Regions from separate parts of the Lactiplantibacillus kimchii genome, predicted to be linked through region 1. Evidence: predicted binding sites of a transcription regulator. Region 1 holds the regulator's gene; each other region holds the start of a gene.
What was found. The regulator LexA, encoded in region 1, represses DNA repair genes until DNA is damaged. The targets are predictions, from matches to a motif close to CNAACANNTGTTNG.

Region 1 (9,956 bases):
TGAATCGGAAAATACTAGTCGCCATCCTCTCAATTTTGTTGATTCTTTATGGGTTTATTGGATTAACCCAAAGTCAATCTAAAACTGATATTCGGCAGGCACAGCGGGCAACGAGGGTTTCTTCACAACGTTATCAATTATTTACGGTACCGAAAGTTCCAACTTCTCAAAAAAATTATGGTCAATTGATTGCGGCATTGAATCATGCGGCTAAAAAAACGCATACAAATTATTTCAAAAGACAAATTAAATACGGATGGGCGATCAAAAACCAGCAAGTTAATTATAGCCAGTCGCTAACACGAGTCACTTTTCAGATTGCAGGGGTCAAGCCAACGACGATTTTGTCTAATGGCAACCAACCGCATGCAAGGGTTACAAGCCGTCGTTACCTGCTAAAAAAGCCACGCCTAGGTTTCAAACTGACCATGGAACCAATCGAGCAGAGTGTTCGACAAGATCAACGTGAAGGAGACTATTACTTAGAAAGCTCAGATTCAAAGACGTATCATCGCTTCTTAAAGCTGAGCGCCTACTATTTAAATCAAGAAACTCACGAGCAAACCACTAGTAAAGAGTTCAGGCCAAGCAAACAGGATAAAGCTGTACTGCTAGTACTTGAAGCAACTGATTTAGCGGGGTATCAAGTTACAATATTGTGTTTCCTAGGCATCTTTATCGTTATTTTACTACTTGATAGTAGTCAAATAATTGCGGCTTATCGCTTAAATGGATTTACTGTTTTTAAGATTTTTACTAGTTTTTTTAGCAAAATAATTATGGTTACGATTGCCATATTGGGTGTTGAATTCGTGATAACGATGTTAATTGGTTGGAAAATTTCAATTATAGAAATGGGTACGTTATTACTTGGATTAGTACCGATACTGATTATTTCCTGGTTAACTATCTGGGGGATGACGTCTTTATCTCTAACGAATCAAGTGCGACGCCGAAATTATAATCGTTGGACCTTTTTAGGGCTATATGTGGTCAAAGCATTTTTTATTGTGTACATGTTTTTAGGTCTAATTCCATTATTACAAGTTGCTACTGGTTCCTATAATGTTCTTAAAGGGCATACGGAGGCTTCAATAGTAGGAAACCAGTATGCAGTCTTTTATCCCCATGTCACTGGCAATGATTTTGTTGCGGGTAATATCACCTGGGCAGAATTAAATCAATTGGATACGACAATGTACACTGCTATTAATAAACGAGGTGGCCTATTTTTTAATGATGACAGCATTTATCAAGCAATCCTTAAGCGCTATCAGTATCTATCAGTTAATCCTAATTATTTGCGCCAATATCCACTTTATGACACGTCAGGTCAGCGAATTACCATCGCCGAAAACACGTCTTCAATTTGGATGTTGATGCCAACTACAGCTAAGCCATTGACAACAAAAATGGTTGCCAGTATCAAAACAAATTTTGTTTATGATTTCGGATATCGGCCCGTTGTAAAGGTCGTTTATTATCCTGCTAACCAAGCATTGGTTGATTTAACCAATGGCAAAACAATCAAAGCATGGCCGATGTTAATTAGCACACAAAATAATACTGGCAGTGCCTATCGTTCTGTGATGAACGGTCAAGGTGCTAGGGATGGTTTAAAAGTACCGGTTAAAGGTAATGTACGTAAAACCTATATGTCTCTTAGGCCGATTTTGGTTAAAAATAATTATTTGGATAACTATCCACAGCTGGTTAAGTTGAATGATTTACCGATGGAAGACTTAAAGATGGCTGTTGGTAACCTGCTTCACAACAGCGTGGCAGTGACGATTAGTGCGATTGTTACGTTCTTTCTAACTGGCTATATCACATTACTCTATTTCAAAGTTAATAAAAATTCGCTGACAATTAAACGCGTCAACGGCTATAGTTTGTTTAAAACATATCATCCCTTAATGGTAATGCTAATGACCCAGGCAGGTGTAATGAGTTATCTAACAGTTAGCCAGCATCAAAATAATTTCTATTATTGGGCGCTAACCGGTTTGATAACAATTATTGAGTTTGGCATCGTTTGTTTAACAGTTAAAAGATTAGAGCGTCAGAATATGAAGGAGCTTTTAAATGACAAATAAACCAATCGCAGTTGAAATGATGCACGTTAATAAGCATTATCGAGAGCGGGTGCTCTTCGACGACTTGGACTTGTCAATTAATTCCCATGAATTGACAACTATTTTTGGTAAAAGCGGTGCCGGTAAGTCAACGATTTTGAATATGATTGGCCTGTTGGAATCAGTGGATGCTGGACAATTAAAGTTGTTTGGTCAAGTAGCGCCTAGCAGCCGGTCAACAGCCGCATTACGATTACGTCGAACTAAAATCAGTTATCTTTTCCAGAATTTTGGCTTGATTGATGATGGCACAGTTAGTCAGAACTTGGATATTGGCCTAGCTTATGTCAAGGTGAGTCGAGCGGAAAAAAGAAAACTTAAGGTGCAGGCTTTGCAGGATGTTCAACTGAATTGTCATCTTAAAACCAAAATTTATACACTTTCTGGTGGTGAACAACAACGAGTGGCCGTGGCACGGCTACTCTTGAAGCCAGCAGACTTAATTTTAGCTGACGAACCAACTGGTGCCTTAGATTCAGAGAATCGGGAGATTTTAGGCCAGTTACTCGTAAAATTGCGTGAACAAGGTAAGACAGTTGTGGTCGTTTCACATGATCATTATTTTGAACAAATTAGTGACCAAATTATTGATTTAGCAGCTTTCTGATCTATGGAAATGATAGCTTTGCAAGACGTACAAACGCTTAACCGTTACGAGCAACGATAAGTTATTTGACTTAGACCTAACTGTAAGAGTTATCCTAGTTATGAAAGGACTGATTATATGAAAAGTGAACTTGAGAAACTTAAAGCAGGGGAATGGTATGATTTTTCTGATTCAGAAGTTGCGGCACGTAAAGCCAGAGCTGCCAAATTATGTCAGGAATTTAATGCGATCTCTGCAACGGAACCGGCTAAACAAGTGCAAAAGATACAGGCTATTTTGGGTTCTTATGGTGACCATTTGTCGGTGCAAGCGCCATTTAATTGTGATTATGGAAAAAATATTCGAGTAGGACATGATTTCTTAAGCAATTATAATTTAACAGTTTTGGATATGGCACCAGTTACGATTGGCAATAATGTTATGATTGGGCCTAACGTTGGTATTTATACAGTCAATCATCCGTTAACTGCGGCCGGTCGTCGGCAATATCTAGCGCAAGCTAGTCCGATTACGATTGGTAATGATGTCTGGATGGGCGGTAGCGTGACAATTTTGCCAGGGGTGACAATTGGCAATAATGTGGTACTCGCTGCGGGGGCTGTCGTGACTAAGGATGTGCCAGATAATGTTATCGTTGCTGGCGTACCGGCTAAGGTAATTAAATCCCTAGAAGCTTAAAAAAGGGGGATTAACTGTAACCAACTTTTGATTCCAAGCTAAGTTATTTTGTTACTGATAAAGTTAACATGGTATGCTATAGAGAATAAGGGCATTAATACTGGCAGTTTAAGTTAACCGCTTGAGGTCTAGTATGCGCTGAGTTAACCATTTAATTTTAGAGGTGTGAGATGACAAAGAATCGTTTAGAAGCTTTTTTTGACGCTGTGATTGCAATTGTAATCACGATTTTAGTATTAGAACTTAAATTACCAGCGCAACATAGTTGGCATGGCATCGCCCAAATGGGGCCGGCTTTTTTAGCGTATCTGATTAGTTTTATTTTGCTAGCTAATATTTGGGTCAATCATCATCGGTTATTTCAAGCCGTTAAAAAAATTGATAATCGAGTTTTGTGGGCTAGTATGAATATGTTGTTGTGGATTTCGTTAGTACCAGCGACCACGGCTTGGTTTGGGACAGATCTATTTTCGGTGCCAGCAGCGTTCCTGTATTCGATTGTTATTGCACTATTTAATATCTCATTTATTATTTTAACGGCAACCTTAGTACGCGCCAATGCAGAAAATACTGTATTAATCCGCGCAGCGGCTGACAATCGTAAAATTAACCGTTGGTCGTTAGTGAATAATGTGATTAATTTGGTGATTTTATGGTTTTGGCCGCCATTTGCCTTGATCTCAACGATTATTAATTCGCTAATGTGGGTTAAACTCCATGGTAAAGCGTAAGTAAGTGTGGTATTCTAATGAAGAGGTAGTCACGTATCTCGTTTTAATCCAGAAGCTGATGGTTCAGCTTCTCCAAGAAGACATCCCGGTTTACTGGGGTGTCTTTTTTTATGTTCCAGTTATTTCAAATCAACCTGTTTTCGAGTAAAATGGAAGCATGAGTAGGTGAGCGCATGGATTTTGTTGAATTAGCCACGATTAACTTACAGCATACGCCGTTAGGGACTCGTTATCAGCTACCTAAACGGCATCATTGGCAGTTAGACTGGCAGCGATTAGCGGCACTAATTCGTGATAATCATGATGTCATGGCAGTAGTACAAGCAGGCTTGGCCGAAGATTGGCTCAATACGCACGGCACAATTTGGGATGAACAGCAAGGCTATTATCGATATCCCAATGATAACCGCGATTTTGATGATACTGTTTTTTGGGTAGCTTCAACTTGGGCGACGCCAGCAATTTTAGTTACGTTTCACCACGAATCGGACCAAGCATTTGCATGTTACAAAAACGGTAGTAATCCAGATTTTAAACGACTTGGATAAGTAATCAACCCCTGAAGATTGTAACTAACAAAAAGGAGGAATAACATGAAAATTGGAATTGATAAGTTGCATTTTGCAACGTCACACTTGTATGTAGATATGGCCGAATTAGCGACCGCTCGTAATGAAGCTCCTGATAAATATTTGATAGGAATTGGACAGGCCAAGATGGCGGTTATTCCGCCAAGTCAGGATGCGGTTACCTTGGCAGCTAATGCGGCTTATCCGATGTTGACAGCCGCTGACATTGATGCGATTGATTTACTAATTGTTGCGACTGAATCGGGAGTAGACAATTCTAAAGCGGCGGCAATTTATGTGGCACAGTTGTTGGGACTTAAAAGGCGGGTGCGCACGATTGAATTAAAGGAAGCATGTTATGCCGCCACTGCTGGTGTTCAATTTGCACGAGATCATGTGCAGGTGCATCCAGATAAGAAAGCATTAGTAATCGGCACGGATGTGGCCCGCTATGGCTTACATACAGCTGGCGAGCCGACACAAGGTGGCGGCGCGGTTACAATGTTGATCAGTGCTAATCCGCAAGTGTTGGCCTTGAATGATGACGCGGTTGTCTTGAGCCAAGATGTCATGGACTTTTGGCGGCCACTGTATCATACCGAGGCATTAGTTGATGGTAAATATTCCTCAAATATTTACATTGATTATTTTCAAGATGTCTTTAAAACGCATCTAACAGAACAGCAACGAACTTTGGCTGATTTTAAGGCATTAACATTTCATTTGCCATATACAAAAATGGGTCTCAAGGCGTTGCGGTCAGTGTTGCCTTTGGCGGATACGACGCAACAAGCCGCCTTATTAACCCATTTTGAAGCTGCGCGAGCTTTAAATCGACAGGTGGGTAATCTGTATACCGGATCACTATATCTAAGTTTATTGTCTTTGTTAGTATCAGATGCCAATTTGCAAGCGGATGACTTAATTGGGCTCTTTAGTTATGGTTCAGGTGCTGAGGGTGAATTCTATACTGGGCGGTTACAAGCTAATTATCAACACGGCGTGGACCTGGGACTCCCTCAGCGATTAGCTCGGCGACAACGAATTGATATTGCCACTTATGAGGACCTGTTTACACATCAATTGCAATGGCAAGCTGCGGATCAGACTATTGATTATGCGACTGATCCACATCGCTTTGTCTTAACCGGTCAGAAGCAAGAACAGCGACAATATCGTGATCAACGGGGGTAAAAAAACATCATTGTAGTTAGCAATAACTGGCTACAATGATGTTTTTACTTATTTTTGTAATTGATTAATAATGATTTTACCGTCTTTAACACTCAATAGGGTATTATCAGGTTGTTCCGGTTGCATGAGACGAATGGTATAACCTACTGCTAAGTTTTTTTGAATTGAACTCGAGAGTGTTTGAAAATTTGTCGTAATCGTTGTCCGAGCTTTTTGGTTTTTATCCGGATATTTTTGAATTGTTTTTAATGACTGAACATAGTCCTTATTTGTCGGGTTGACAGTAAAGGTTTTTGTTGTTCGATCTAAAGTGACAGTACCAATCGTATGATAATTTGATTTTAATTGTTTGAGGATGTTGTTTTCTTTTAGTTTAATCGTAGCCGCCGCTTTTTTAGTGGTGTCTTCATTAAAAACGGTATGTGACGAACTAAGTTTTGCTGAACTCTGACGAGCTGACGAATTTGATCGTGCGGCGGTAGCTTGATTATGGGACCAAAATGGTAGCTTATAAACAGCATAACCAATTGTGAGAGCACTAATTACGGCAATGATTGCAAAGGTTTTCCACCCACCGCCAGTTTGACGAGCGGCAAAGATTGAAAAGATGGCCATTGTGAAAACTAGTAAGCCAATAATGGCTAGAAATAACATGTCAACAACTCCCTGTATAAAATTAGTGTAACCATTATACCATTCAACCAGCGTTCAACTCATTAAGAATAGATCAGCTGAGAAAAAAAGCAGCATTAATATTAAATAAGTTAGTAAGCAACTTGAGGGGGAGATAGCATGCCAGATTTATTTTTACCGGTGCAACCGGCTAATCAAGCAGCGATGGTCGCCTATATGCGACATCAATTCAAATTTTTAGGTGTGCGAGCGGGTGAACGACGGCAATTAACGCAGCCATATCTTAAAACTAGTCAAACGTTGACGTCAACTGAGCTACAGGATTGGCTAGTGTTTTATTATGGGCAACCATTTCGAGAGTATCACTATGTTGCGATTGATTTGGCCTTAGCAAATGTACGTCGCTTAACACCAAGTCAGTATGAGTGGTGTCGGCAACAGGTGACACATAATGCCTGGTGGGATAGCGTTGATAGCTGGCGTAAACTGTTGGCGACTTACATTGAGCAACAGCAGCATTGTCAGAATTGGGGCCAGCATATATACAAGCATCAGATTTTTGGCTTCGGCGGGTTGGCATTATCTTACAGTTGGGCCGCCGGCAAATGACTGATCAGGCCTATTTGACGACGGCGATTCTAACCAATCGAACTGATGATGAATTTTTTATTCAAAAAGCGATTGGTCGGGCATTACGAGATTATAGCAAAACTAATCCAGCTTGGGTGACGCAATTTATTGCGTCACATGTATTATCACCACTAGCAATGCGTGAAGGCAGTAAATATTTAACCAATAAAAAAGACCGGTAACCAACGTCACCGGTCGATGAACCACTATTGATAGAGCATATCGCGATATAACCCAACCACTTTGCCTAAGACAGCAACGTTGGTTAGAATAATTGGTGCCATCGCATCATTTTCTGGTTGTAGCCGATAATGATCAGCTTCTTTAAAGAATCGTTTGCAAGTAGCTTCATTTTCGTCAGTCATTGCAATGATAATATCCCCATTGTCGGCAGCTGTTTGCCGGCGCACGATAACTTGGTCGCCGTTTAAGATGCCGATGTTAATCATACTTTCACCACGAATGGTGAGCATGAATAAATCGCCACCGAAAGTTTCCAAATCTTTTGGAATTGGGAAATAGTCAGTAGCTTCTTGTACCGCCAAAATCGGTTGCCCAGCGGCTACCGTGCCGAGCATTGGAATTTGATGGGGAGTCGTTTCGACGCCTAAAGCTTCAAAACCAGCCGCTGTCACTTCGATAGCCCGTGGCTTGGTAGGGTCTTTTTCGATTAAGCCCTTTTTTTCCAATCTAGAAATATGACCATGGACCGTTGATGTTGAAGATAGTGAGACGGCTTCGCCGATTTCACGGACGGTTGGCGGATAACCTTTTTCATTGACGCGTTCATAAATAAAACGTAGAACGGCCATTTGTTTGCTTTCTGATGTTTTACTCATCTTGGCACCTCATTTTTTTATTTCATAATTATTATTTCAATTGTAGCATAGCTTTTTACGGCTTTCAAACAAATGTTCGGTTGACAAACCCTGAGAATTGATTTAAGGTCAAAAATCGTGTATTCTATTCTTGCTTTTGAAAGGAGTGAGTGGATTGATTTCAAAAGAGCTACTTGCCCGGATTAATGAATTGGCACACAAGGCCAAGGCAGAAGGGTTAACTGAGCTGGAAGCGGCTGAACGCCAAGAATTACGTGAAAAATATTTAAAAGAATTTCGGGCCGGATTCCGGCAACAAGTTGAAATGTTACAAGTTTATGATAAAGATGGTCAAGAAGTGACACCTGAAAAGGTTCGTCAGGTTCAACGTGACCGTGGCTTACGCGATGATTAAGCGTTTCAAGGAAGATTTGTCAATTGACAAATTTTCCTTTTCTTTTATAAGTAATTTGTGTAGACTAGTTTAATGAATACGGTAATAAAGGAGGGGAATGACTGTGTCTACTGGTATTTGGATCTTAATCGTGCTTGTTGGTGTGTTAGTTGGGATTACTGGTGGTTTCTTTGGTGCGCGACACTATATGCAAAACTACTTAAAACAAAATCCACCAATTAGTGAAGAAATGTTGCGCAGCATGATGATGCAAATGGGTCAACGCCCATCCGAAAAGAAATTGCATCAAATGCTTAACTCAATGAAGGCTTCGGCTAAAAATGACAGCAAATAAGTGCTAATAAAAAACACGCCTTAGTTGGCGTGTTTTTTTTCGGCTGGATCAACGTAATGAAAATTCGGATCAATTTTTTTATCGAGGTCATCAAAAGCAGTAAGCATTTGCGTTTCGATGCTCTTTTGACCAGCTTCATCGAGCTTTAACTTACGATCAACATAGATAGGCTTACCAAAACGGACCGTGATGCGACGGCGACTAAACAAACGGCCAAAAGTTAATGGTCCTTGGTAGACTGTGGGAACAAGGGGGACGCCAGCCATTTTAGCAATGACGGTTGCGCCACCTTTTAGTTCCTGGGAATGCCGAGTTCCGGATGGAAACATGATTAGCGATAGTTGACCGCTACGGAGAAATTTGACTGGCGTTTTAATCGCTGAAGGGCCTGGATGTTGGCGATTGACCGGGAAAGCATTGGCCTTAGTTAAAATGGTACGTAAAATCGGATTTTTGAAAAGTTCTTCTTTAGCCATGAAGCTAAATTGCATGGGGCTACCCGCTAGTGCGTATAACAACGGGTCAAACCATGAGCGGTGAGGGCCCACTAGAATATAGGCGCCTTGCGGTAAGTTTTCGCGACCTTGATAGTGGGTATTGCCATTAATGATAGCAACTAACCCCCGTACCAGTCCCCGCATAAATGAATAAAACATCGCAAACTTCCTTTCGATTGGTTATTGGTCATAGTATGACGAATAATCTTAATTTCTGCAAGCAAATTATGGTATGCTGACACTGATATTTTTTTGAAAGTAGGCTATTTGGATGACGACGGTCCCATTACGCGCCGATGAGCGCATTGATCAATTATATAGTAAAGATATTCAGATTATTCAAAGTTCACAAGTGTTTTCTTTTTCATTAGACGCGGTTTTGCTGGGAGCTTTTGCACAGGTTCCGCGTAGTGCTAAAACGCTGACAGTTGACCTGTGCGCTGGCAATGGTGCCGTGGGGTTATTTGCGAGTCAACAAACCAATAGCGCAATTATTGAAGTTGAATTACAACCGCGGCTTGCGGATATGGCGCAACGGAGTATTGAACTAAACCAACTTACTGAGCGCATGACAGTGTTGAATCAGGATTTATTGACAGTGACGACAAAAATTGCCAAAGATTCGGTTGATGTGGTGTTATGCAATCCGCCTTATTTTAAAGATCAGCCTCAAAGTCAAAAGAACCCTAATCCACATTTAGCAATTGCCCGCCAT
Region 2 (9,956 bases), 330 kb from region 1:
TGAAGTTAAAGCTGCTGTGGAAGCTAAAACGCCAATTACAGTTGTTCAAACGATTGGTCGTGTTTTAGTGTTATACATGCCAGCGAGTGACGCCGATTTACGGCATTATTCGTTGCAAGTTGACAAGCTTTAAGGAGGAATCTTGGGTGAAAACGGTTAGTCAAACGGCGACCAAAGTTTTGGCCGAAACAGTGACCGATATTCAAAAGCGACGGGTTGGCATTTTAGGTGGAACTTTCAATCCTCCTCATCTTGGTCACTTAATCATGGCCCAACAAGTGGGGGACCAATTAGGTTTGGACGAAGTTCGCTTCATGCCAGATGCCCAGCCGCCACATGTTGATGAAAAGACTACGATTGCCGCTAAAGATCGTGCTAATATGGTGCAACAAGCCATCGTTGGTAATCCGTTATTCAAGTTAGAAACTGCCGAACTAAAGCGTGGTGGCAAAAGCTACACGTATGATACAATTAAGGCTTTAAAGGCCCAACATCCAGAAGTGCAATATTACTTTATTATCGGTGGGGATATGGTAGCGTATCTGCATACTTGGTATCGCATTGATGATTTAGTAAAATTAGTCACTTTTGTGGGTATCAAGCGGGCTAGTTATCCCACCACGAGTCAATATCCGGTCATCTGGGTGGATGCCCCCTTAGTGGCGATTAGTTCAACACAGATTCGCCAAAAAGTTAGTCGGGGGCACACTGTTCGGTATTTAGTGCCTGACGCTGTTGCCGACTATATTAAGGAGCATCACTTATATGAGCAAACCGATTGAGTATCAGGCTAACTTGGTGCCGTATACGCACGCTGAATTGATGGCGAAGGTTGCGGCACAGTTGACTGACAGTCGTTACCAGCATTGCTTACGTGTCGAACAAACCGCACGTGAGTTAGCACAAGCTAATGGGGTTGACCCAGAATTAGCGGCGATTGCCGGCTTATTGCATGATTATGCGAAGCAACGGCCAGCAGAAACATTCATCAAAATTATTAAAACGCGTGGTCTGAATCCAGCTTTGCTGGCTTATGGCAATGGGGTTTGGCATGGTGTAGTAGGTGCCGAATTAATTAAGCAAGAGTTGCACATTTATAATGAAGACATTCTAAATGCGGTCCGCTTGCACACGGTTGGCGCCCCCTACATGTCCACCTTAGCGCAAATCGTGTTTATGGCTGATTTTATTGAACCACAACGCGATTTTCCAGGTGTTGATGAAGCACGGCAACTGACTAAAAAATCACTTGCAGCTGGGGTTCGTTATCAGATTCAACATACGTTGAACTATCTAGTCACTAAGGGTGCACCGGTGTACCCCGCCACGCTGGCAACATATAATGCGTGGGTCGGTGGTGTCGGGACGGTACCCAACAATTAAGTTATTATTTAAAGGGAGAATTACATGGAAAGCAAAGCATTATTACAATTAACAGTTAAAGCGGCCGATGATAAACGTGCCGAAGATATCGTTGCCTTAGATGTGGCCGAAGTTAGCTTGATGGCTGATTATTTTGTCGTCTTATCAGCAGATTCACGGCGACAAGTCCAAGCCATTGCGGATAACATTGTGAGTGAAATCCGGCAAGCCGGCTCTGACGTTAAGAGTGTTGAAGGTCGAACGGCTGGTGAATGGATTTTAGTTGACGCCGGTGATGTGATTGTACACGTCTTCCAAAAGGATGCGCGGCAACACTATAACTTAGAAAAGCTATGGTCCGATGCACCGTTAGTTGCGGTGGATCAATGGGTTAACGCATGATTTACCAAACGTTTGCCGAACTTTACGACGAACTTTTCGATCCAGCCATGTACCAGCAATGGCTGGATTTTGTGCGTCGTGAATTACCTCAGCAGGACGGTGAAATTCTGGAACTTGCTTGTGGCACCGGTCGGCTCGGTGTGTTATTGGCCCAGGCGGGTTACCACGTCACCGGTTTAGACTTGTCCGATAATATGTTGGCCTTAGCCCAGCAGCACATCGAAGCTGCGGCAGTGGCAATGCCATTATTGGAAGGCAATATGTTAGATCTATCCGAATTAGGCACGTTTTCAGCGGTCACTTGTTTTGCCGATTCATTTTGTTATTTACCAGATTTAGCCCAAGTTCAAACAGCTTTTACACAAGTGGCCGCGCATTTAACGGCAACGGGTAAATTCTTATTCGATGTTATTACGCCTCATCAAACCGATGACGTCTATCCAGGTTATATGTACAATTATCGCGATGAAGAACGGGCCTTTATGTGGACCAGTTATGCGGGTGAAGTTGCGCATAGTGCGGAGCATGACTTGAGTTTCTTTATTTGGAATGCTGAAAAAGACGCGTTTGATGAAGTGAGTGAGCTCCATCAAGAACGCACTTATGTCTTAGCGGACTATCAACGGGCGTTAGCAGCGGCGGGATTCAGTCAAGTTAAAGTGACTGCTGACTTTGGTCAAGCAGCCCCTAACGAGCAAACGACCCGCTGGTTCTTTGAATGCCAAAAGTAGGTGAAATGGATGCGAGCAGTTGGGGTCATAACTGAATACAATCCCCTGCATAATGGACATCAGTTCCATTTACAACAGGCCCGGGCGCAAACGCAGGCTGATTGTACTGTTGTTGTAATGAGTGGTAATTGGTTACAGCGTGGCGAACCAGCTATTTTAGATAAATGGACGCGCACACAATTAGCCTTAGCTGCTGGTGCTGACTTAGTGGTAGAGTTACCCGTCTTTTTTGCGACACAACCAGCACATTTATTTGCGCAGGGTGGGGTCGAACTATTAGCGGCGTTGCAGTGTGACAGCTTAGTATTTGGGACGGAACATCCAGCATTGGACTTTGATCAATTATCAACGGCGTTACCTCAGACTCAAGCTGCGTTTAAGCAGTACAACGCGACGTATGCAACACAGTTTAATACGGCGTTACAGCAGGCGACGGGGGTCACACTAAATCAGTCTAATGATTTATTAGGGTTCTGCTATGCAGTTGCGAATCAACGGTTAGGTCGGCCCTTGCAGCTGGTCCCGATTAAACGGCAAGTTGCCGGGCATAATGATATGTCGATTTCGCCCACTGGGCATTTTGCCAGTGGAACGGCGATTCGACAGGCGGCCTTTAAACAGGCTTGGCCGGCGATTGAACCAGTCGTCCCAGCCGTGACGTTGCAGGCACTGAAAACGCAACGACTACAACAATGGTCTGACTTTTGGCCGTACCTGCGCTACCAGCTTTTAACGGGGAGTGTGGCCCAGAGTCGAGCTTATGATCAAATGGCCGAGGGTCTGGAATATCGGATGCGTGAGATGGCTCAAACTGCGACTGATTTTCCAGCGTTTATCAGCTTGGTTAAGTCAAAACGGTATACTTATACCCGGTTACAACGCGTGGCAACGGCGGCGTTACTACAATTAACGCATGCTGAGGTTCAGGCTGCACAACAGCATAATTATGTGCGGGTACTTGGATTTACGCCGACTGGACAGCAGTATTTACATCAAATTAAAGCGCAGTTGTCGTTACCGTTATATACTAAAATCAACAAAAAATTACGATTACATGAGTTAGCTTTAGATTATCGGGCCGGGCGGGTCTATCAAATGATTAATGGTCAATCACAAGATCTGTATCGCCGACCATGGATACAATCAGCACGATAATATCGGTTGACTGGCTCGTAGGGAACTGTTATGGTAGTGACCAATGGCGGGCTTTTTAACCTGTCAAGGAAAAAACATTGACAAAGGATTTTTACACAGGTATAATTTATCACGTTGCATTAGGAGGTTTTTAAATGAAATGGTCGTTAGGGCAGCTTAAAAGTTACCGGGATGAACCACTTCAGTTTGATGAAGCACTGGATTTAAAAGACGCCCTGATGACGCGTTATCCTGAGATTGTTGACGCCGAGGCAGCCCAAGTTAAGGGTTACTTGTCATATGATCATGGTAATGTGCTAATTTCAGCGGCCGTGACAGTAACGTTAACGTTACCGTCAACCCGGTCGTTGACGCCGGTGTTGGTGCCACTGGCCTTTCAAATAACGGAATATTATGTGCCTCAAGGAGCCGATTTAGATCAGTTCGGTGAGGATGATACGGTAATTATTTTACCGGAAGATGATATTTTGAATTTTGATGTCGCTGTGGAGGATAATATTTTAATTCACATCCCCATGCAGATTCTTTCTGAAGCTGAACAGAATGGTGAACCTTTGCCAACTGGTAACGGTTGGGAAGTCTTCAGTGAAGACGACCTTGCCAAGCAAGCTACAGAACATAAAACTGTTGATCCGCGTTTAGCTAAGTTGAAAAACCTGTTCCCTGATCAGGAAACTAAGGATTAAGTTAGTTAGACCTATCAAAATCACATTTGTGAAATTATTTTAAGGAGGTGTTCGTTGATGGCTGTACCTAAGAGAAGAACATCTAAGATGCGTAAACGCAACCGTCGTGGTCATATTAAATTGGCTACCCCAAACTTGTCAGCTTGCCCAAATTGCGGCGAATTACGAGTTTCACATCACGTTTGCCCAAGTTGTGGATTCTACAACGGTAAAGAAATCGTTAAAGTAAACAACTAATTTGATTTAGTTGATGAAAAGGCGTATCGCGGCCATGGCGCATACTACTTTTCTTTACAAGACGGATTTAAAAACTCGCTGCGGCGAGTTTTTTTGTGGTTCACTATGAAAATTAATTTCTCTAAGAATGAAACTTAATGAAATTAATTTTATAAATCACGACAATATCCTTTTATTAAAAGCATTTTTTTGGTACGATTAGCACGTAGTAAAATTTGGGAGGTAAACAACTAATGAGTAATGAAAAACCACAGATTGGTGTCATTGGGATGGCCGTTATGGGCAAGAACTTGGCTTTGAATATTGAAAGCCGCGGCTATAAAGTTGCCATCTTTAACCGGACGGGTTCAAAGACGGAAAAAGTCGTTCAGGATCATGCGGACAAACAATTAGTTCCAAGCTATAACGTCGCTGACTTTGTTGCATCACTGGAAACGCCACGGCGGATTATCATGATGGTTAAGGCTGGCAAACCAACCGATGCCGTCATTGATGAATTATTGCCATTGCTCGATAAAGGCGATGTGTTAATTGATGGTGGGAATACCAACTTTAATGACACGATGGCACGAAATGCCCGCTTAGACAAGTCTGGGATTAACTTTATCGGTATGGGAGTTTCTGGCGGTGAATTAGGCGCCTTACAAGGCCCTTCATTGATGCCCGGTGGTCAAAAGGAAGCTTATGACTTAGTTGCCCCAATCTTAGAAAAGATTGCTGCTAAGGCCCCTCAAGATGGCGCACCTTGTGTCACTTATATCGGTGCTAACGGTGCCGGTCATTACGTTAAGATGGTCCATAATGGGATCGAATACGGTGATGAAGAATTAATTGATGAAAGTTACAACATGATGCGGAACGTCGCTGGCCTATCAGTTGATGAAATGTCTGACGTCTTCACCGAATGGAACAAGGGTGAATTAAGCAGTTACCTCGTTGAAATTACCGCAGATATTTTATCGCGTAAAGACGACTTGGGTGCTGACAAGACGAAGCCAATCGTTGATATGATTTTAGACCGTGGGAACAACAAAGGAACTGGTAAGTGGAGTTCCGAAGATGCATTGAACGTCCAAGTCCCACAATCAGTGATCACTGAAGCGGTTTATGCGCGTTACATTTCTATGATGAAGACTGAACGGGTTGCCGCTTCTAAGAAGCTTGCCGGTCCTAAGAATGACGTTAAGTTACCAGCTAAAGAAGAATTAGTTGAGAAAATTCGTCAAGCCTTATACTTCAGCAAAATCATGAGTTATGCGCAAGGTTTCGAACAATTACGCTTTGCTGCTGAACATTATGGTTGGGATTTGAAGTTTGGTGAATTAGCACAGATCTGGCGTGCTGGTTGTATCATCCGGGCACAATTCTTACAAAATATCACCAATGCTTTTGATAAGAAGCCTGACTTAAACAACTTGTTGATGGATGATTACTTTACAGATATTGCTGCGAAGTATCAACAATCAACGCGTGATGTTTTAAGCTTAGCGGTTCAAGCCGGTGTACCAATGCCAGCCTTTAGCGCTGCGTTGTCATACTATGACTCATATCGGGCTGAAGTATTGCCAGCTAACTTATTACAAGCGCAACGAGATTACTTTGGTGCCCATACCTACGAACGGACTGACCGCGAAGGGGCTTTCCATTACACTTGGTATGAAGAACAATAAAAATTAATGTTAATCTGAAAAGTTGCAGTCATTTGGCTGCAACTTTTTTGTGTCGAACGTTTGTTTGCGTTAAACTAGACTTATTAACTATGCGTAAATGAGGTGGGCGTGTGAAGCAAGCATCGTTGTTCAATCCAGACCGGTCAACCGATAGTCCATTAGCCTATCGTGTTCGACCGGCGACGTTAGCAGAATTTAAAGGCCAGGACCATTTGTTGGGGCCGGGTAAGTTGTTACGACAATTTATTACGCAAGACCAGTTACCATCCCTGATTTTTTGGGGACCACCGGGGGTCGGCAAGACGACCTTAGCAGAAATTATTGCACAACAAACGCAGGCCCACTTTATGACGTTTAGCGCGGTCACTAGTGGGATTAAAGAAATTCGCCAAATTATGGATGACGCAGAAGCTAATCGGGACTTTGGTGAAAAAACCATTGTGTTTATTGATGAAATTCATCGGTTTAATAAGGCGCAACAGGATGCTTTTTTGCCCTATGTGGAACGAGGAAGTATCACGTTAATTGGGGCGACTACCGAAAATCCGTCTTTCGAAATTAATGCGGCGTTATTATCACGATGCAAAGTCTTAGTCTTAAAAGAACTGACCGAAGCGGATTTAGAGCAGGTCTTAAAAGCGGCGTTAGCCCATCCGCAAGGGTTTCCAGGCTTGACGGTTCATTTGCAGGCGGATACGTTGGCCTTGATCGCTAACTTTGCTAACGGTGATGCGCGGATGGCGTTGAACACGCTTGAGATGGCGGTCCTAAATGGTGAACGAACGGCAGATCAGCAGGTCACCGTGACGGCCGCAAGTTTAAATCAATTAATCAATACGAAATCATTGCGTTATGACAAACATGGCGAAGAACATTTTAATCTGATTTCGGCCTTGCATAAGTCGATGCGCAATAGTGATGTGGATGCCGCGATTTATTGGTTGATGCGGATGCTAGGTGGCGGTGAATCGCCAATTTATATTGCGCGGCGGTTGATTCGGTTTGCGAGTGAGGATGTTGGATTAGCCGATCGGCAAGCCTTACCGTTAACAGTCGCGGTGTATCAAGCGTGCCAACTTATTGGGATGCCAGAATGCGATGTTAATTTAACCGAAGCGGTCACTTACTTGGCCTTGGCGCCGAAATCAAATGCCTTATATATGGCAAAAGCTGCGGCAAAAAAAGCCATCAAGACAACGGGTAATCTGCCCGTGCCATTACAAATTCGGAATGCACCGACGCAATTGATGCAAGACTTAGGTTATGGTGAGCATTATGAATATGCTCATGATAATCCAGATAAATTAACGGCAATGACGACGATGCCACCAGAATTAATGGGGCAGACGTTCTATACGCCGACGGACCAGGGCCAAGAAAAGAGTTGGCAACAACGCCTGGCAGCGATTAAACGTTGGCATGCCAACCATCCGGCACCATCGTCGCAAAATTAGCGTTGTTATCGATTGCATTTAACTAGATTCTTGATAGAATGAGATTTAGATGAGGGCTGGCCTAAATTTCGACAGTAGGAAATTTAGCAAATTCATGGTAAAATAACATGTTGTACCTGTTGCGTGCAGTTAGTTCTCATTTAACTCGGAACAGGTTGGTTGTTAGATAAGTTGAATATTAGGAGTGACTAAAAGTAAATGAGTCGAATATTAATTATTGAAGACGAAAAAAATCTGGCCCGCTTTGTCGAACTAGAATTAAAGCATGAAGGTTACGACATTCAAGTTGAATATAATGGTCGTAAAGGTTTGGACGCAGCGTTAGCCGAAGATTTTGATGCGATTCTCTTAGACTTAATGTTGCCTGAACTAAATGGGTTGGAAGTTTGTCGGCGGGTCCGTGAAGTTAAAAATACCCCAATTATTATGATGACGGCCCGTGACTCAGTCATCGATCGTGTTTCTGGATTAGATCATGGGGCAGATGACTACATTGTTAAGCCGTTTGCAATTGAAGAATTATTGGCACGTTTACGGGCCTTATTACGGCGGATTGATCTCGAAAGTGAACAACAGAGTACGAAACAAACCACAGTAACGTATAAAGATTTAACGATTGAAAAAGAGAACTTAGTCGTTAAACGTGGCGATGAAGTGATTAATTTAACGAAGCGGGAATACGAACTGCTATTGACCTTAATGGAAAATATCAACGTCGTCTTAGCGCGTGACGTCTTGTTAAACAAAGTTTGGGGTTATGAATCTGAAGTTGAAACTAACGTTGTCGATGTTTATATTCGTTACTTACGAAATAAAATTGATCGACCAGGCGAAAAGAGCTACATCCAAACTGTTCGTGGGACAGGATATGTGATTCGGTCGTAATGACTGACACGACAACTGCCAAGACAACGCAACCAAAACGTTGGTCGTTGAAATGGAAATGGGCGCTCGGGACCGCAATTGGGACCGCGCTCATTTTTATTTGTTTTTCATTATTGGTTTATAAGAGCTTCACGAACCTCTTATTACGCCAAGAACAACGTGACGTTGCGAGTGCCGTAAGCACTATTCAACAATCTTTGCGAACTGAATCCAAAGGCTTAACCATTAAATCAGTCGCCGAAAAACTACAACCAGAAGCCAATGTCGAGCCTAGTAGTAGTATGTCTGACCGACGACAGGGCGCTTTGAAGACGACGTTCTTTTCAGATTCAGAGCTCACGGCTTTATCGCGGACTAATCTAGCCGTGACCGTCTATGATCCAGACGGCACGACGTTATACATTTCACGACGTGATACGCATGAATTTAAGCGGAGTCCGCAACGTGATATTAAGCTTATCGGTCATGGAACAGCGGCTGAATTGGTTGGGCGGGCCCCCATCCGGACGGCTAATAAGGCCAAGGTGATTGGCTATGCGCAAGTCACGGATAGCTTAACGGATTATCACAGTACCACGCATAATTTAATGTGGATATTTGTTGTGATGACATTAATTGCCATTTTTGGCGCAACGTTATTAGGGTACTTTTTGGCCGCCTTTTTATTGCGACCAATGCGGCAGATTACCCGTACAATTAGTGCGGTTAATTTAGATCCACAGACAGATTCACGGGTCCCCGATTTAAAACGCAATGATGAATTGTCTGATTTGGGCCATTTGTTTAATGATATGTTAGATCAAATGCAGCGCTACATCACGCAACAACAACAATTTGTGGAAGATGTTTCCCATGAATTACGAACGCCGGTCGCAATTATTCAAGGTCATATGGAATTGTTGAATCGTTGGGGCAAGGATGATCCTAAGGTGTTGGCTGAGTCCTTGGCGGCTAGTTTATCGGAAACCAAGCGTATGCAAAGTCTGGTACAAGAGATGCTTGACCTGTCACGGGCTGAACAATTGGAAATCAACTTTAGTCATGAAACAACTGACGTCCAGAAGTTGGTTGCCCAGGCGTTTAATGACTTCAAGATGATTCATCCGGACTTTCTTTTTACGTTTGATGATGATGTTGAGCAACCCGTTTATGCCCAAATTTATCGGAATCATTTAGAACAAATTCTGATTATTTTGCTAGATAATGCGGTGAAATATTCAACTAAACGCCGCGAAATTCACTTATCCTTGTCGACGGATGTCCGGTATATTGAAGTTGCCGTTCAAGATTTTGGTGAAGGAATTTCAAAGGATAATCTCGATCGGGTCTTCAATCGGTTCTACCGGGTAGACAAAGCCCGTAGCCGTGATAAAG
Region 3 (9,956 bases), 1.1 Mb from region 1:
GGCGTCAACATTGAAGGAGGTTCCATCCACATCCGTTGCTGAAACGCCAATGATTTTACCAGCGGCGGTTTGACGTAAGTCAGTTAAGGTGACACCAAACTTGAATTGAACGCTTTCATTTTCAAGTTTGGCTTGAATTCGCGCATAACTTTCAGGTTTGTTTTGATACATATGGTAAGCACCACCTTGATAGGGATTATCACGATGGGCAAATTGAGTGGTCTTGGCAGTATCATTTAATTTAATTGTCATGCCAAGCTCTTCTAACCAAGCTAACGTATCGGCGGCGGTGTCCACGATACGATGAATTAAGGGGCCATTAGCCAGATTGTGATTATAAGTAGTTAACTGATTGACGGCTTCAGCTTTTGATAACTGGAGGCCTTTGGCACGTTGCTCGTTAGAATCAATGGCAAAAAAGCCACTAGAAATCTTGGTGTTACCACCAATTTGCGCCTGCTTTTCTAGAACCAGAACTTGTAGCCCCTGTTCGGCAGCGGCGTGTGCGGCCGCCAGACCGGTCCCGCCAGCGCCAGCAACGACGACATCAGTTTTAATAGTTGTTGTCATAATTAATCACTCCTAATTGAATTTGATTCCATTATAAAGTGAATAAATGTACAATATAACCAAGCAAGATATCTTTTTTCTGATGTAAATATATCTTTTGGGATTTTGGAGGGGGACGGATGAGTCAAAATTATCAAAGTAAGGAACCGATTGAAATTCCTGGAGTCTATAATCATACCGGGGTTAAGACGGTAACGCCGGCACCCCAGCAAACGACCTTATTAATTATTGAGAGCTTAACGGCCAGTGTATGTGAAATTGACCAACAAGTGGTGCCGTTAAATCCACAAGATATTATTTTAGTTCAGCAAGCGACGCAAATAAAGGTGAGCGCACAGCCGGGTGTGGTTAAATGTCGGACGTTTACGGCTAACGTGACGTTTCCCAATCCATTAAATATGACCGTGGTCGGTGATAATCCGTTAATTCATGACTTAATGAATGATACGAGCACGGCTAGTCAGTATGTCGTCTTTCATCAGCTGGAAAATCGGCTAAGTCATACTTATTGTGATTTATTAGTGCAGATGGACCAGCAAGATGCGGATCGTTACTTAGATTTTGAACGAAACCAAGTTTTTAGTTTATTATTAACTGAATTATTACGACAACATCGCGAGACGGTCTCGCTAGTCGATTCTCAGTTCCCAGTTCGAGCGATTCGGCATGCCGGTCGGGAAACACAAGCTGGCGCTATTTTTACTTATTTATCACGCCAGATTGCAACGGTGACCTTAACTCAAGCGGCTACTCATTTTGGGTATCAGGCGAATTACTTTTCGCGGCTCTGTCGCACGTTATTTAATGAATCTTTTTCGGCGGTAAAAAACCGAATTCGAATGGAAATGGCTGGTCGGATGTTAAGCTTGACGACAAAAGGGATTACAGAAATCAGTTTTGAATTGGGTTATAAGAATGTGACGAGTTTTTACCAAGCTTTTTCGCAGGCTCAAGGGATGACACCGACTAAATTTCGACAAACTGGCCGTGAAAATTAAGTCATCAAAAAAGCGCCTGACCAATCCAAGTTGAACTTGGACCGGTCAGGCGCTTTGCTAAAAGTTAATTTTAATCTTTAATACCAGCCAGTTGAAAGCCAGTGTGACTTAGCTTGTGACCATGAACCATAGCGTGAACTAACGTAGTTATTAGCAACGCGTTCTTGGTTAGCAGCTGAGTAGTCACCATTTAAGTAAGAAGCGCTTAGTTGGTATTTACCAACGTATTGGCCATTACGGGCACCGTATGAACCGCCAGATTCCTTGTTGGCAATCCAAGCTTTAGCAGAACTATCAGATGAACTCGTGTTACTGCTAGTATTAGTTGCAGTTGTCGTGGTACTCTGAGTAGTTGCCGCTGGGGTGCTAGTGCTATGTGTAGTCGTGTTTTGACTAGGTGTGGTCGTTGTTGTTGATTGGGTCTGAGTTTGCGTCGTGGTACTTGTGGCTGGTGTGGTAGTAGCAGTCGTATCGTTGACTTCAAGCTTTTGACCAACGAAGATCAAGTTAACGTTAGTTAATTGGTTCGCTTTTTCGATGGCGGCAACGGTCGTATCATTTTCGTTAGCAATTGCTGAGACGGTGTCACCAGCTTTAACCGTAACGGTTGCGGCTTGAGCGGTGGCGCCAATAGCAAAAAGACCTGATGCGGCTGCTGCAGTAGATAATAAAACATTCTTAATTTTCATAAGTAATGGTCACTCCTATTTTTTTAGTCCGAGTTTTTGCTTGGCCCCGAAACACATCCCAAGCACCTTAGTTAACTCATAGTATAGCCGTCAATTGTAACAAACGAATAGCAATCATTTTACGAATTGGCGGTGCGTTTGTAATATAAGCCACTTTTTGTAATCTTTTGTAATATTAGGGACTAATCGAGTGATTAATTTTAGATTAATCAGCTTTTAGCTTGATTAACCAACGTTTTTTTTCAGCTTTACCGTTTAATAGGTCCGGCTGAGTTAAAACGGCCTGATTGAGTGATTTTAAGTGACCACTGACGGGGAGGGTTAATGTTTTGGTCGCCTTAGTACCAATAATCGTCACTAAGTCATCGCCGGCTGCCAAGTGTTGGTCAACAGCAGCGTAGGTGACTGCGGTAATGGTCCCCAGTTCAGCTTGACCAGTTGTCGTTAGGCCGAGGACTAATCGTTGCCGTGATTTTAACTGTAACCACAGGTCGCCATAAGCCATCAGTTCGTGGCGTTCTTGGTAATCAGTTTTGTACCATAAGTAGACGGTCTTCCAAACAGGTAAATGTTCTGGCATGGTGTAACCTCCGATTTCTAATTCGTTTAAGTATAACATGCTTGCCTAATCGGCTAATAACCGATTCATCAGTTGCAGGTGATGCATTAACATTAATTTTTTAATCGGTCCCAGACCGGGAAATTTAGGTTGGTGTGCATACGTCATTAATTCAGCTAAGGCCGGCGTTGCGTTAAGGCCAGTTAAATGGGTTGGCGCCCACGTAATCAACTTAGTGAGGGCCTCGAAAAACTTTTGCTTTTGACCGCCCCGCTGATCATTACTAGCGGAAACAAAATGGTGAATTCGTAAGCAACCAGTCGGCGTCACGTAAATCACGTGGATTGCAATTGCACGAGCGGGAAAGCCTTTATCAAAGTAAACGCTACCGACCATCGAATAGTCCCCAAAGGCTTGATAGCCCAGGGGTGCTTGGTGCCAATTAGCAGGCGCAAAATAGTCATCGGTTAGCTGGGCATAGTCGGCGACATGGGGCCAAAAGGTGAGCGAATCAGTTAACAAAATTGACCGTGAGCCAGCTATTTGATGAAGGCGGGCTTCATTTGGAATCAAGATACCGGCGACTTGTTTTAAAACTGCTGTTCGTTGGTAAGTCTTGAGCAACGGATAGTTGGGCGCAATCAAGAGGCTCGTCTGACCAGGCGTAGTGGTTAAAAAGTCTGCACTAAAATCCGCCGCTAAAATGGCGCTTGGATGATAGAATGGGGCGCTGGTGAGGTCTGGTAAGGGATACAACTTAGTGTGATTCAAGCCGTAAACACTCACTTGGGGGTTGGCAATGACACTAAAGGGTTGTTTCGCTGCTAACAAGACCTGAACCGTTTGTTGGAGTTCCTTGGAATCGCGAACAGGTTCAATTATGGGAATGATATGCGGGCCTAGCTGCTGGCTTTCACATAGCGCTTTTAAAGCTAGCAAGTCATACATCCGACCGCGCAAATAAGGATAATAAGTTGTCATAAGCGATCCTCTAAGTTGGGCTGTGTTAAGGCATGCAACTTTAATTGCAGCGCTTGATACTCAGCATTCCGAGCATCTAGTTCGGTTTGAAGGGCAGTAACAGCGTCGGTCTGGAGGTCGGTGACGAATCGATCATAGAGATTTTGATCAGGGTGATAGATGTCGTAGCCGACTTGGGCCCGTTGTTTAAGCGCTTTGAAAAGTTGGTCATCAGAATACAAGGCCAGGCCTTTTTTGACCCGTTTGGCTTTATCGACTTCACGAAATAAGGAAGCAATAAAGTGACTCGTCAGCGGGCCAGCGTCAACTTGTAATGGTTGATGCTGGGCCTTTTTAGCAATGGTTAAAAAGCCTGGGGTTGTTAACGGTGCGGGCGCCAAGTCCAAGGCGCGTTGGTCAAAGGCCCGATAAATGAGGACCCCAATATGCGCCGGAATTTCGGCGGCAACTTCATCGTAAAGTTTTTTGGGCAGCACGAAATAATTATAGTTACCAATAAAGGATAATTTGGCTTTGGAATGAAAATCAGCTTTGGTCACTTTTAGTTCGTAACAGCGCCATTCAACCTGCCCATCGGCCAGTTGTTGATAGCTCAAAGTGTCGACAATGCCCTGATCAGCTGGCATTGAGACTTCTTCAACCACGTAGGCCCCTTGGTCGAGGCAGTAATGGTAAAGGGTGCTTTCTAATTGACGGGTTAATTTAGTTTTCATGTGTGTGGTCTCCCTGAGTGGTTTGCCAAAAATTAGCAATCGTGGCGGTGAGTTGTGGGACAGATTGAATCCGTTGGAAATATTGCCAGTGCGGTGGAAATAGTTCAGTATAGCGCCGGCTGGCAAAACGTTGATCCAGTAACAAAATAATGCCGGTATCATGGCTACTGCGAATCAGGCGCCCCGCTGCTTGCAACACATTATTCATGCCGGGTAGCTGATAAGCGTAGGCAAAGCCGTTACCGTTGTTATGGTCATAGTAGTCGCGAATCAGATTCGTTTCGGCACTTATTCCGGGCAGGCCGACACTAACGATAGCGACCCCAATTAAGCGGTCGCCGCGTAAGTCAATGCCTTCAGAGAAGATGCCACCCAAAACGCAAAAGCCAACTAATGTTTCAGTCGCTTCGGCTTTAAATTGGGCTAAAAAAGTGATCCGAGCGGTCGCATCCATGCCCGTCGTTTGGGCGGTTGTCTGGATAGCTGGGTAGGCTAATTCAAAAGCGGCTTTTAGCTGATTGAGATAACCATAAGATGGGAAGAAAATCAGATAGTTGCCTGTTTTAGCGGTTACCAACGCATGCAGACTTGCGATAATGGCGGCCTCGCTATGCGCACGTTCATGGTAAGTGGTTTGGACGTACTGTGTGACCAGAATTGCTTGATGTTTAGGCGGAAATGGTGAGGGCAATTGATAGGCGAGGCTGTTAGCTTGCCCGCCCAACACGTCTTGATAGTAGGCCATTGGCGATAAAGTCGCTGAAAATAAGACGGCACCAGCACCTAAGCTTAGCGATTGGTCTAAAAAATCACTCGGATCGAGGCAAAGTTCCTTAACCGTGATATGATGCCCGTCACGGACAAGGCGTGTCTGATAGCTACCATCATATAAATCGCCGATTTTAACAAAAGTGAGACTTGCAAAAAAATAATCACGAACGGCGTTTAAGCGCTCGGATGGCGGTTGCTGTTGGAGCCAATCACTGACAAATTCATTGAAAGTTCGCAACGTCTTTAATAATTTTTCAGGTGGTTCTATCGCAATTTGTGAGGTGATGTCATCCGCTAAGAGCACTTTGTTGAGGCGAGTAAAGGACCGTTGCACTTTTTTCAAGGCCTGTTGTAAGTCGTCGCTAGCTTGGGATTTGTCTGGTAAGGCTAACTTTAATAAAGCCGCGATGGGTTGGTCACTGATGGTCGCTGAATACATATCACGGGCCCGACTAACCAGATTATGGACTTCATCGACTAAGAAAAAGGTGGTTTCATCGGACTCACTGAAGAAGCGTTGTAAATAAACTAAGGGATCAAATAGATAGTTGTAGTCACAGATAATGACATCACAAAATAGGGCCGCGTCCAGTGAAAATTCAAACGGGTCCAACGTGTGTTTCCGAGCATAAGTCTCAATGACAGGACGGGTTAGCTGGTCTTCATGCGTCAATAGATCCTTTAAGGCCGGTTTTAGGCGGTCATAGTAGCCCAGCATGAATGGATTCTCTTCTGGCGGCACGTCTCGTTCTTCTGGAAACTGAATCTGATCTTTAGCCGTTAAGGTGATGCTTTTTAACGTTAAGCCATCGTGGCTCATTAAGGTCACTGCATCTTCAGCAACGTGGCGGGTGCTTTGCTTGGCTGTTAGATAAAATAAGCGTTCGATGGTATCTTCACCTAAGGCTTTAATCGCTGGAAATAAGGTAGAAATAGTTTTACCGGTTCCCGTGGGGGCCTCGACGAAAAGGCGCTTTTGTAAGCGAATGGCCTTGTAAACGGCGACAGCTAATTCACGTTGGCCCGTCCGATAGGCTGGAAACGGAAAGGGCAGTGATTTGATGGAAGCATTGCGCCGGTCACGTAAATTAGCTCGCAAGGTGAGCCAATAGTCGTATTCGGTAATCAATTTTTTAAAGAAAGTTGCCAGTTCAGCGCGGGTCAAAATCCGTTGAGTTTTAGTGATTTTTTCATTAATAACTTGAAAGTAAGTGAGTTGTAACGTGACCTGGTCGATTGCTGGATGGTCTTGTAAGAAGAGGTAGCCGTAAACTTGAACTTGGCCCCAATATAAATCCCGAGTGTTATCAGTTAAGTCGTCGTAGGCTTGGTCGGAAGTTTTGATTTCTTCAATTAGAGTACCAGCATCCGTGGTCTGAATGCCATCGGCGCGACCTGAAATTAAGTAGTCGGTGCCCGCCATTGTCACATTTTTTTTAAGATAAACCTCGCTTTGATAATCCACCGATCGACTACTTTGCAGTTGCCGATGAATCTTTGCACCAGCGAGGGCGGTGTTTTGACTATTTTTAATTTCGTTCAAGTCGCCTTTACGCAGGACGAACTCAACGAGTTGACGAATCCCAATTTTAGTCGCCATACGCAACGCCTTTCTGATTTTGATTGGCTTTAATTATAAAACAGACGTTCGCTTTCGGCAAGAGTGCATCAAAAGGCGGTCAGCCACCGAGCATAGCCTAGCCAGACCGCTGATGCGTCCTAGGCATCGGCGGTCTGGCGTAGCTAAGCCCAGGTAGCTGCCTTTTGCAGCCCGTTTCGGCTATCAAAATAACACGCAACGAATTAGCGAGCTTTCAAAAGGACATGTGCAAGTTGAGAAATTGCGATGATCACAACGATACCAATTATTTTTAGTACGGTCGCATGTGGTCCCAAAAATAACCATAAGATAATGAAAATAAGCTCAAATGCAAAAATAATATTTTTCGTGTTAATCCCATCCAATCGATAAATTTTGATTTCTAAGTATTCTACGCGGGTGACAATGATTTCCAGCCAGCTTTGCAAAACCATCACAAATAGACCTCAGTCTAGCGACAAAGGTCTGACTAATTTTACGGCATACGCTTATTGATACCAACGACTGTGCCGCCGTTTCATGACTTGACCAAGATTGAAGCCGTAACTCACAATACCAGCCATGACAACGGTGGCAATGATGGCGCCTAGCCAAGTGTAAGGTGTGCTGAAGTAAGCGGCATAGCCGGCACATAAGCTAATCAAGCCAATTGTGCTTGTTAACAGCCAGAAAGGTGTGGGCTTAAAGAAGATGAGCCCTACTAGGAATAAGATTGCGGCTGTGACGGTGGCTTCAACACTTAGGCGGGTACCAAACTGGGTCAGGAGGGCGATGACTAATAAGCCAGCGCCCACGACTAATAGGACGGTTGCAAATAAGTTACTGATGGTCCAATGAAAAGGTTGCTTTGCCATCTCAATCCCCTCGCTTTCATTAAGGCTATTATACCGTAGCCGTTGCGGGGGCAAAAATAATATGCGTCAACAGATGAACAAAATGGTGCCATTTTCAACGTGCTATTGAAAGCGTATCCATAATTGGTTACACTAACAGTATGCACACTTGATGATGGATGGAGGAAATCGCATAATGGCAAAAGTATTAGCAATTAATGCTGGTAGTTCAACTTTGAAATGGAAGTTGTTTAATTTACCAGCTGAAACGGTCATCGCTTCTGGGATGGTGGACCGGTTAGGCTTACCTAATTCAGTTTTTGAGATTAAAAAGGCGGACGGGGTGAAGTATTCAGAGACGAAACCCAAGATTGATGTTCATGAAGCCGCCGCCATGGTTTTGACACGGCTAAAGAGTGACGGCATTCTGGCACATTTGAGTGAAATTACTGGGGTCGGTCATCGAATCGTCGCCGGTGGGGAAGAATTCAAAGATTCAGTAATTATTACCCCAACGACGTTAAAACAAATTAAGGCATTATCTGAATATGCGCCGTTACACAATCCAACGCAAGCTTATTATATTGAAGTTTTTCAGCAATTATTACCAAAGACGGTCCAAGTGGCGGTCTTTGACACCTCACTATATGCGACGATGCCGGCGGTAAATTATCTCTACAGTATTCCCTATGACTATTATCAAAAATTTGGTGCGCGTAAATATGGCGCCCACGGGACTAGCCATCGCTATGTTGCCCATCGTACGGCGGAACTTTTAGACAAACCGTTAGCGGACTTGAAGTTAATCACCTTGCATTTAGGTTCCGGCGCTTCGATTACGGCTTTTGATCATGGTAAGGCGGTTGATACGTCAATGGGCTTTACGCCATTGGCAGGAATTACCATGAGCACCCGCTCTGGTGATATTGATGCGTCGTTGATTCCCTACTTAATGCGGCATTTAGGCATTACGGACGTGCAGGATTTTATTGATATTTTGAATAATAAATCCGGTTTGTTAGGGATTTCTGGCTTGTCACCGGATATGCGGGACTTGGATGAGACCAAGCATGACCGGCCACGTTCAGAACTCGCCTTGGAAATTTTTGCCAACCGCGTGGTTAAATATGTCGGCAGTTATATCGCTGAGATGAACGGTATTGATGCGTTAGTCTTTACGGCGGGGGTCGGTGAAAATTCATTTGCGATGCGGTCACGTATCTTGAAACAACTGGGTTACTTTGGGATTACGGTGGATGAAGAAAAGAATCAAATCCATGGTAAAGAACAAGTCATCAGTCAGGCCGGTGCGCCAGTTACCGTGATGGTCGTACCAACGAATGAAGAATTAATGATTGTCCGGGATGTCGCGCGGTTGACGCATCGGGCGCCCATGCCGCAGTAAGATGTGTTAAACTAAAATCAGTGTTTTTGAGTGCCTCACAAGGTTGTGGGGCACTTTTGCTGTGCGATGACGTAAAATAGGGGGCAAGTAGGGATGTTAGCAACGGATATTTTGATTCAAGGTGCTAGTACAACTAATTTACAACATATTAATGTCCAGTTGCCTAAACATCAGATTACGGTCGTGACTGGGGTGGCCGGCGCTGGTCAATCATCATTGATATTAGCGACGTTAGCGGCAGAATCGCAGCGGTTATTAAAAGGGAGTGCGACACCGCTAGGACAACCGCAATTACCGCCTGCGGTCGTGCCAGTCGTAGACAAAATTGAGCAGTTACCAGTCACTATTGTGATTGATCAAAAACCGTTAGCATTGAAGCACCGCTCAACGGTTGGAACTGTGACTGAAATCTATGCAGGCTTACAGTTGTTATTTGCGCAGCTAGCGCAACCAGCAATTGGACCGGCCGGGGCTTATTCTTTCAAGCAAGCGACTGGCTGGTGCCCACAATGTTTGGGGACCGGTGTTGAGCCACAACTTGAGGTGCGCCGGCTCATTAACTGGACGAAATCACTGAACGCGGGTGCTATTCAACTGCCAGCATTTCAGCCTGGTGGCGACCTGTTTAATCGTTATACGGCTGCTGGTAATTTTGACAACGATCAAATTTTAGCCACCTATACTGCGGCCGAGTGGCAACGCTTATTGTATGATGAGGGCAGTCAACCAGACCAACCAACGGCTGAATGGCCGGCCACCGCGCTATATGTGGGCGTGATACCAATGATTAAGCAGGCTTTAGCCACGGGTCAGTCCGTGAAAGGATTGACGACTTTA

Region 2: a site for LexA is predicted at 6,297-6,310, ahead of C5Z26_RS01545 (replication-associated recombination protein A). Genes of this name have one in related genera too.
Region 3: a site for LexA is predicted at 6,919-6,932, ahead of C5Z26_RS09300 (ATP-dependent DNA helicase). Genes of this name have one in related genera too.

What each region holds. Positions count from the first base shown of each region.
Region 1 covers NZ_CP027194.1:612,280-622,235, reverse strand. Annotated here, with positions in the region: gene C5Z26_RS03125 (DUF1430 domain-containing protein) at 186-2,096, shown strand; gene C5Z26_RS03120 (putative bacteriocin export ABC transporter) at 2,086-2,742, shown strand; gene C5Z26_RS03115 (sugar O-acetyltransferase) at 2,860-3,420, shown strand; gene C5Z26_RS03110 (TMEM175 family protein) at 3,591-4,151, shown strand; gene C5Z26_RS03105 (hypothetical protein) at 4,325-4,699, shown strand; gene C5Z26_RS03100 (hydroxymethylglutaryl-CoA synthase) at 4,745-5,914, shown strand; gene C5Z26_RS03095 (hypothetical protein) at 5,963-6,568, opposite strand; gene C5Z26_RS12710 (DNA alkylation repair protein) at 6,707-7,156, shown strand; gene C5Z26_RS12705 (DNA alkylation repair protein) at 7,066-7,359, shown strand; gene lexA (transcriptional repressor LexA) at 7,384-8,016, opposite strand; gene C5Z26_RS03075 (DUF896 domain-containing protein) at 8,171-8,410, shown strand; gene C5Z26_RS03070 (YneF family protein) at 8,508-8,744, shown strand; gene C5Z26_RS03065 (lysophospholipid acyltransferase family protein) at 8,765-9,400, opposite strand; gene C5Z26_RS03060 (tRNA1(Val) (adenine(37)-N6)-methyltransferase) at 9,513-9,956, shown strand, end outside.
Region 2 covers NZ_CP027194.1:285,423-295,378, forward strand. Annotated here, with positions in the region: gene yhbY (ribosome assembly RNA-binding protein YhbY) at 1-133, shown strand, start outside; gene C5Z26_RS01505 (nicotinate-nucleotide adenylyltransferase) at 147-782, shown strand; gene yqeK (bis(5'-nucleosyl)-tetraphosphatase (symmetrical) YqeK) at 766-1,383, shown strand; gene rsfS (ribosome silencing factor) at 1,408-1,764, shown strand; gene C5Z26_RS01520 (class I SAM-dependent DNA methyltransferase) at 1,761-2,495, shown strand; gene C5Z26_RS01525 (nucleotidyltransferase) at 2,505-3,650, shown strand; gene C5Z26_RS01530 (YceD family protein) at 3,785-4,336, shown strand; gene rpmF (50S ribosomal protein L32) at 4,394-4,573, shown strand; gene gndA (NADP-dependent phosphogluconate dehydrogenase) at 4,807-6,243, shown strand; gene C5Z26_RS01545 (replication-associated recombination protein A) at 6,354-7,697, shown strand; gene C5Z26_RS01550 (response regulator transcription factor) at 7,896-8,582, shown strand; gene C5Z26_RS01555 (HAMP domain-containing sensor histidine kinase) at 8,582-9,956, shown strand, end outside.
Region 3 covers NZ_CP027194.1:1,913,458-1,923,413, forward strand. Annotated here, with positions in the region: gene C5Z26_RS09270 (FAD-dependent oxidoreductase) at 1-570, opposite strand, end outside; gene C5Z26_RS09275 (helix-turn-helix domain-containing protein) at 690-1,568, shown strand; gene apf (aggregation-promoting factor) at 1,646-2,257, opposite strand; gene C5Z26_RS09285 (glycine cleavage system H family protein) at 2,463-2,837, opposite strand; gene C5Z26_RS09290 (sce7725 family protein) at 2,883-3,797, opposite strand; gene C5Z26_RS09295 (hypothetical protein) at 3,794-4,510, opposite strand; gene C5Z26_RS09300 (ATP-dependent DNA helicase) at 4,500-6,881, opposite strand; gene C5Z26_RS09305 (hypothetical protein) at 7,085-7,318, opposite strand; gene C5Z26_RS09310 (hypothetical protein) at 7,370-7,735, opposite strand; gene C5Z26_RS09315 (acetate/propionate family kinase) at 7,911-9,119, shown strand; gene C5Z26_RS09320 (excinuclease ABC subunit UvrA) at 9,213-9,956, shown strand, end outside.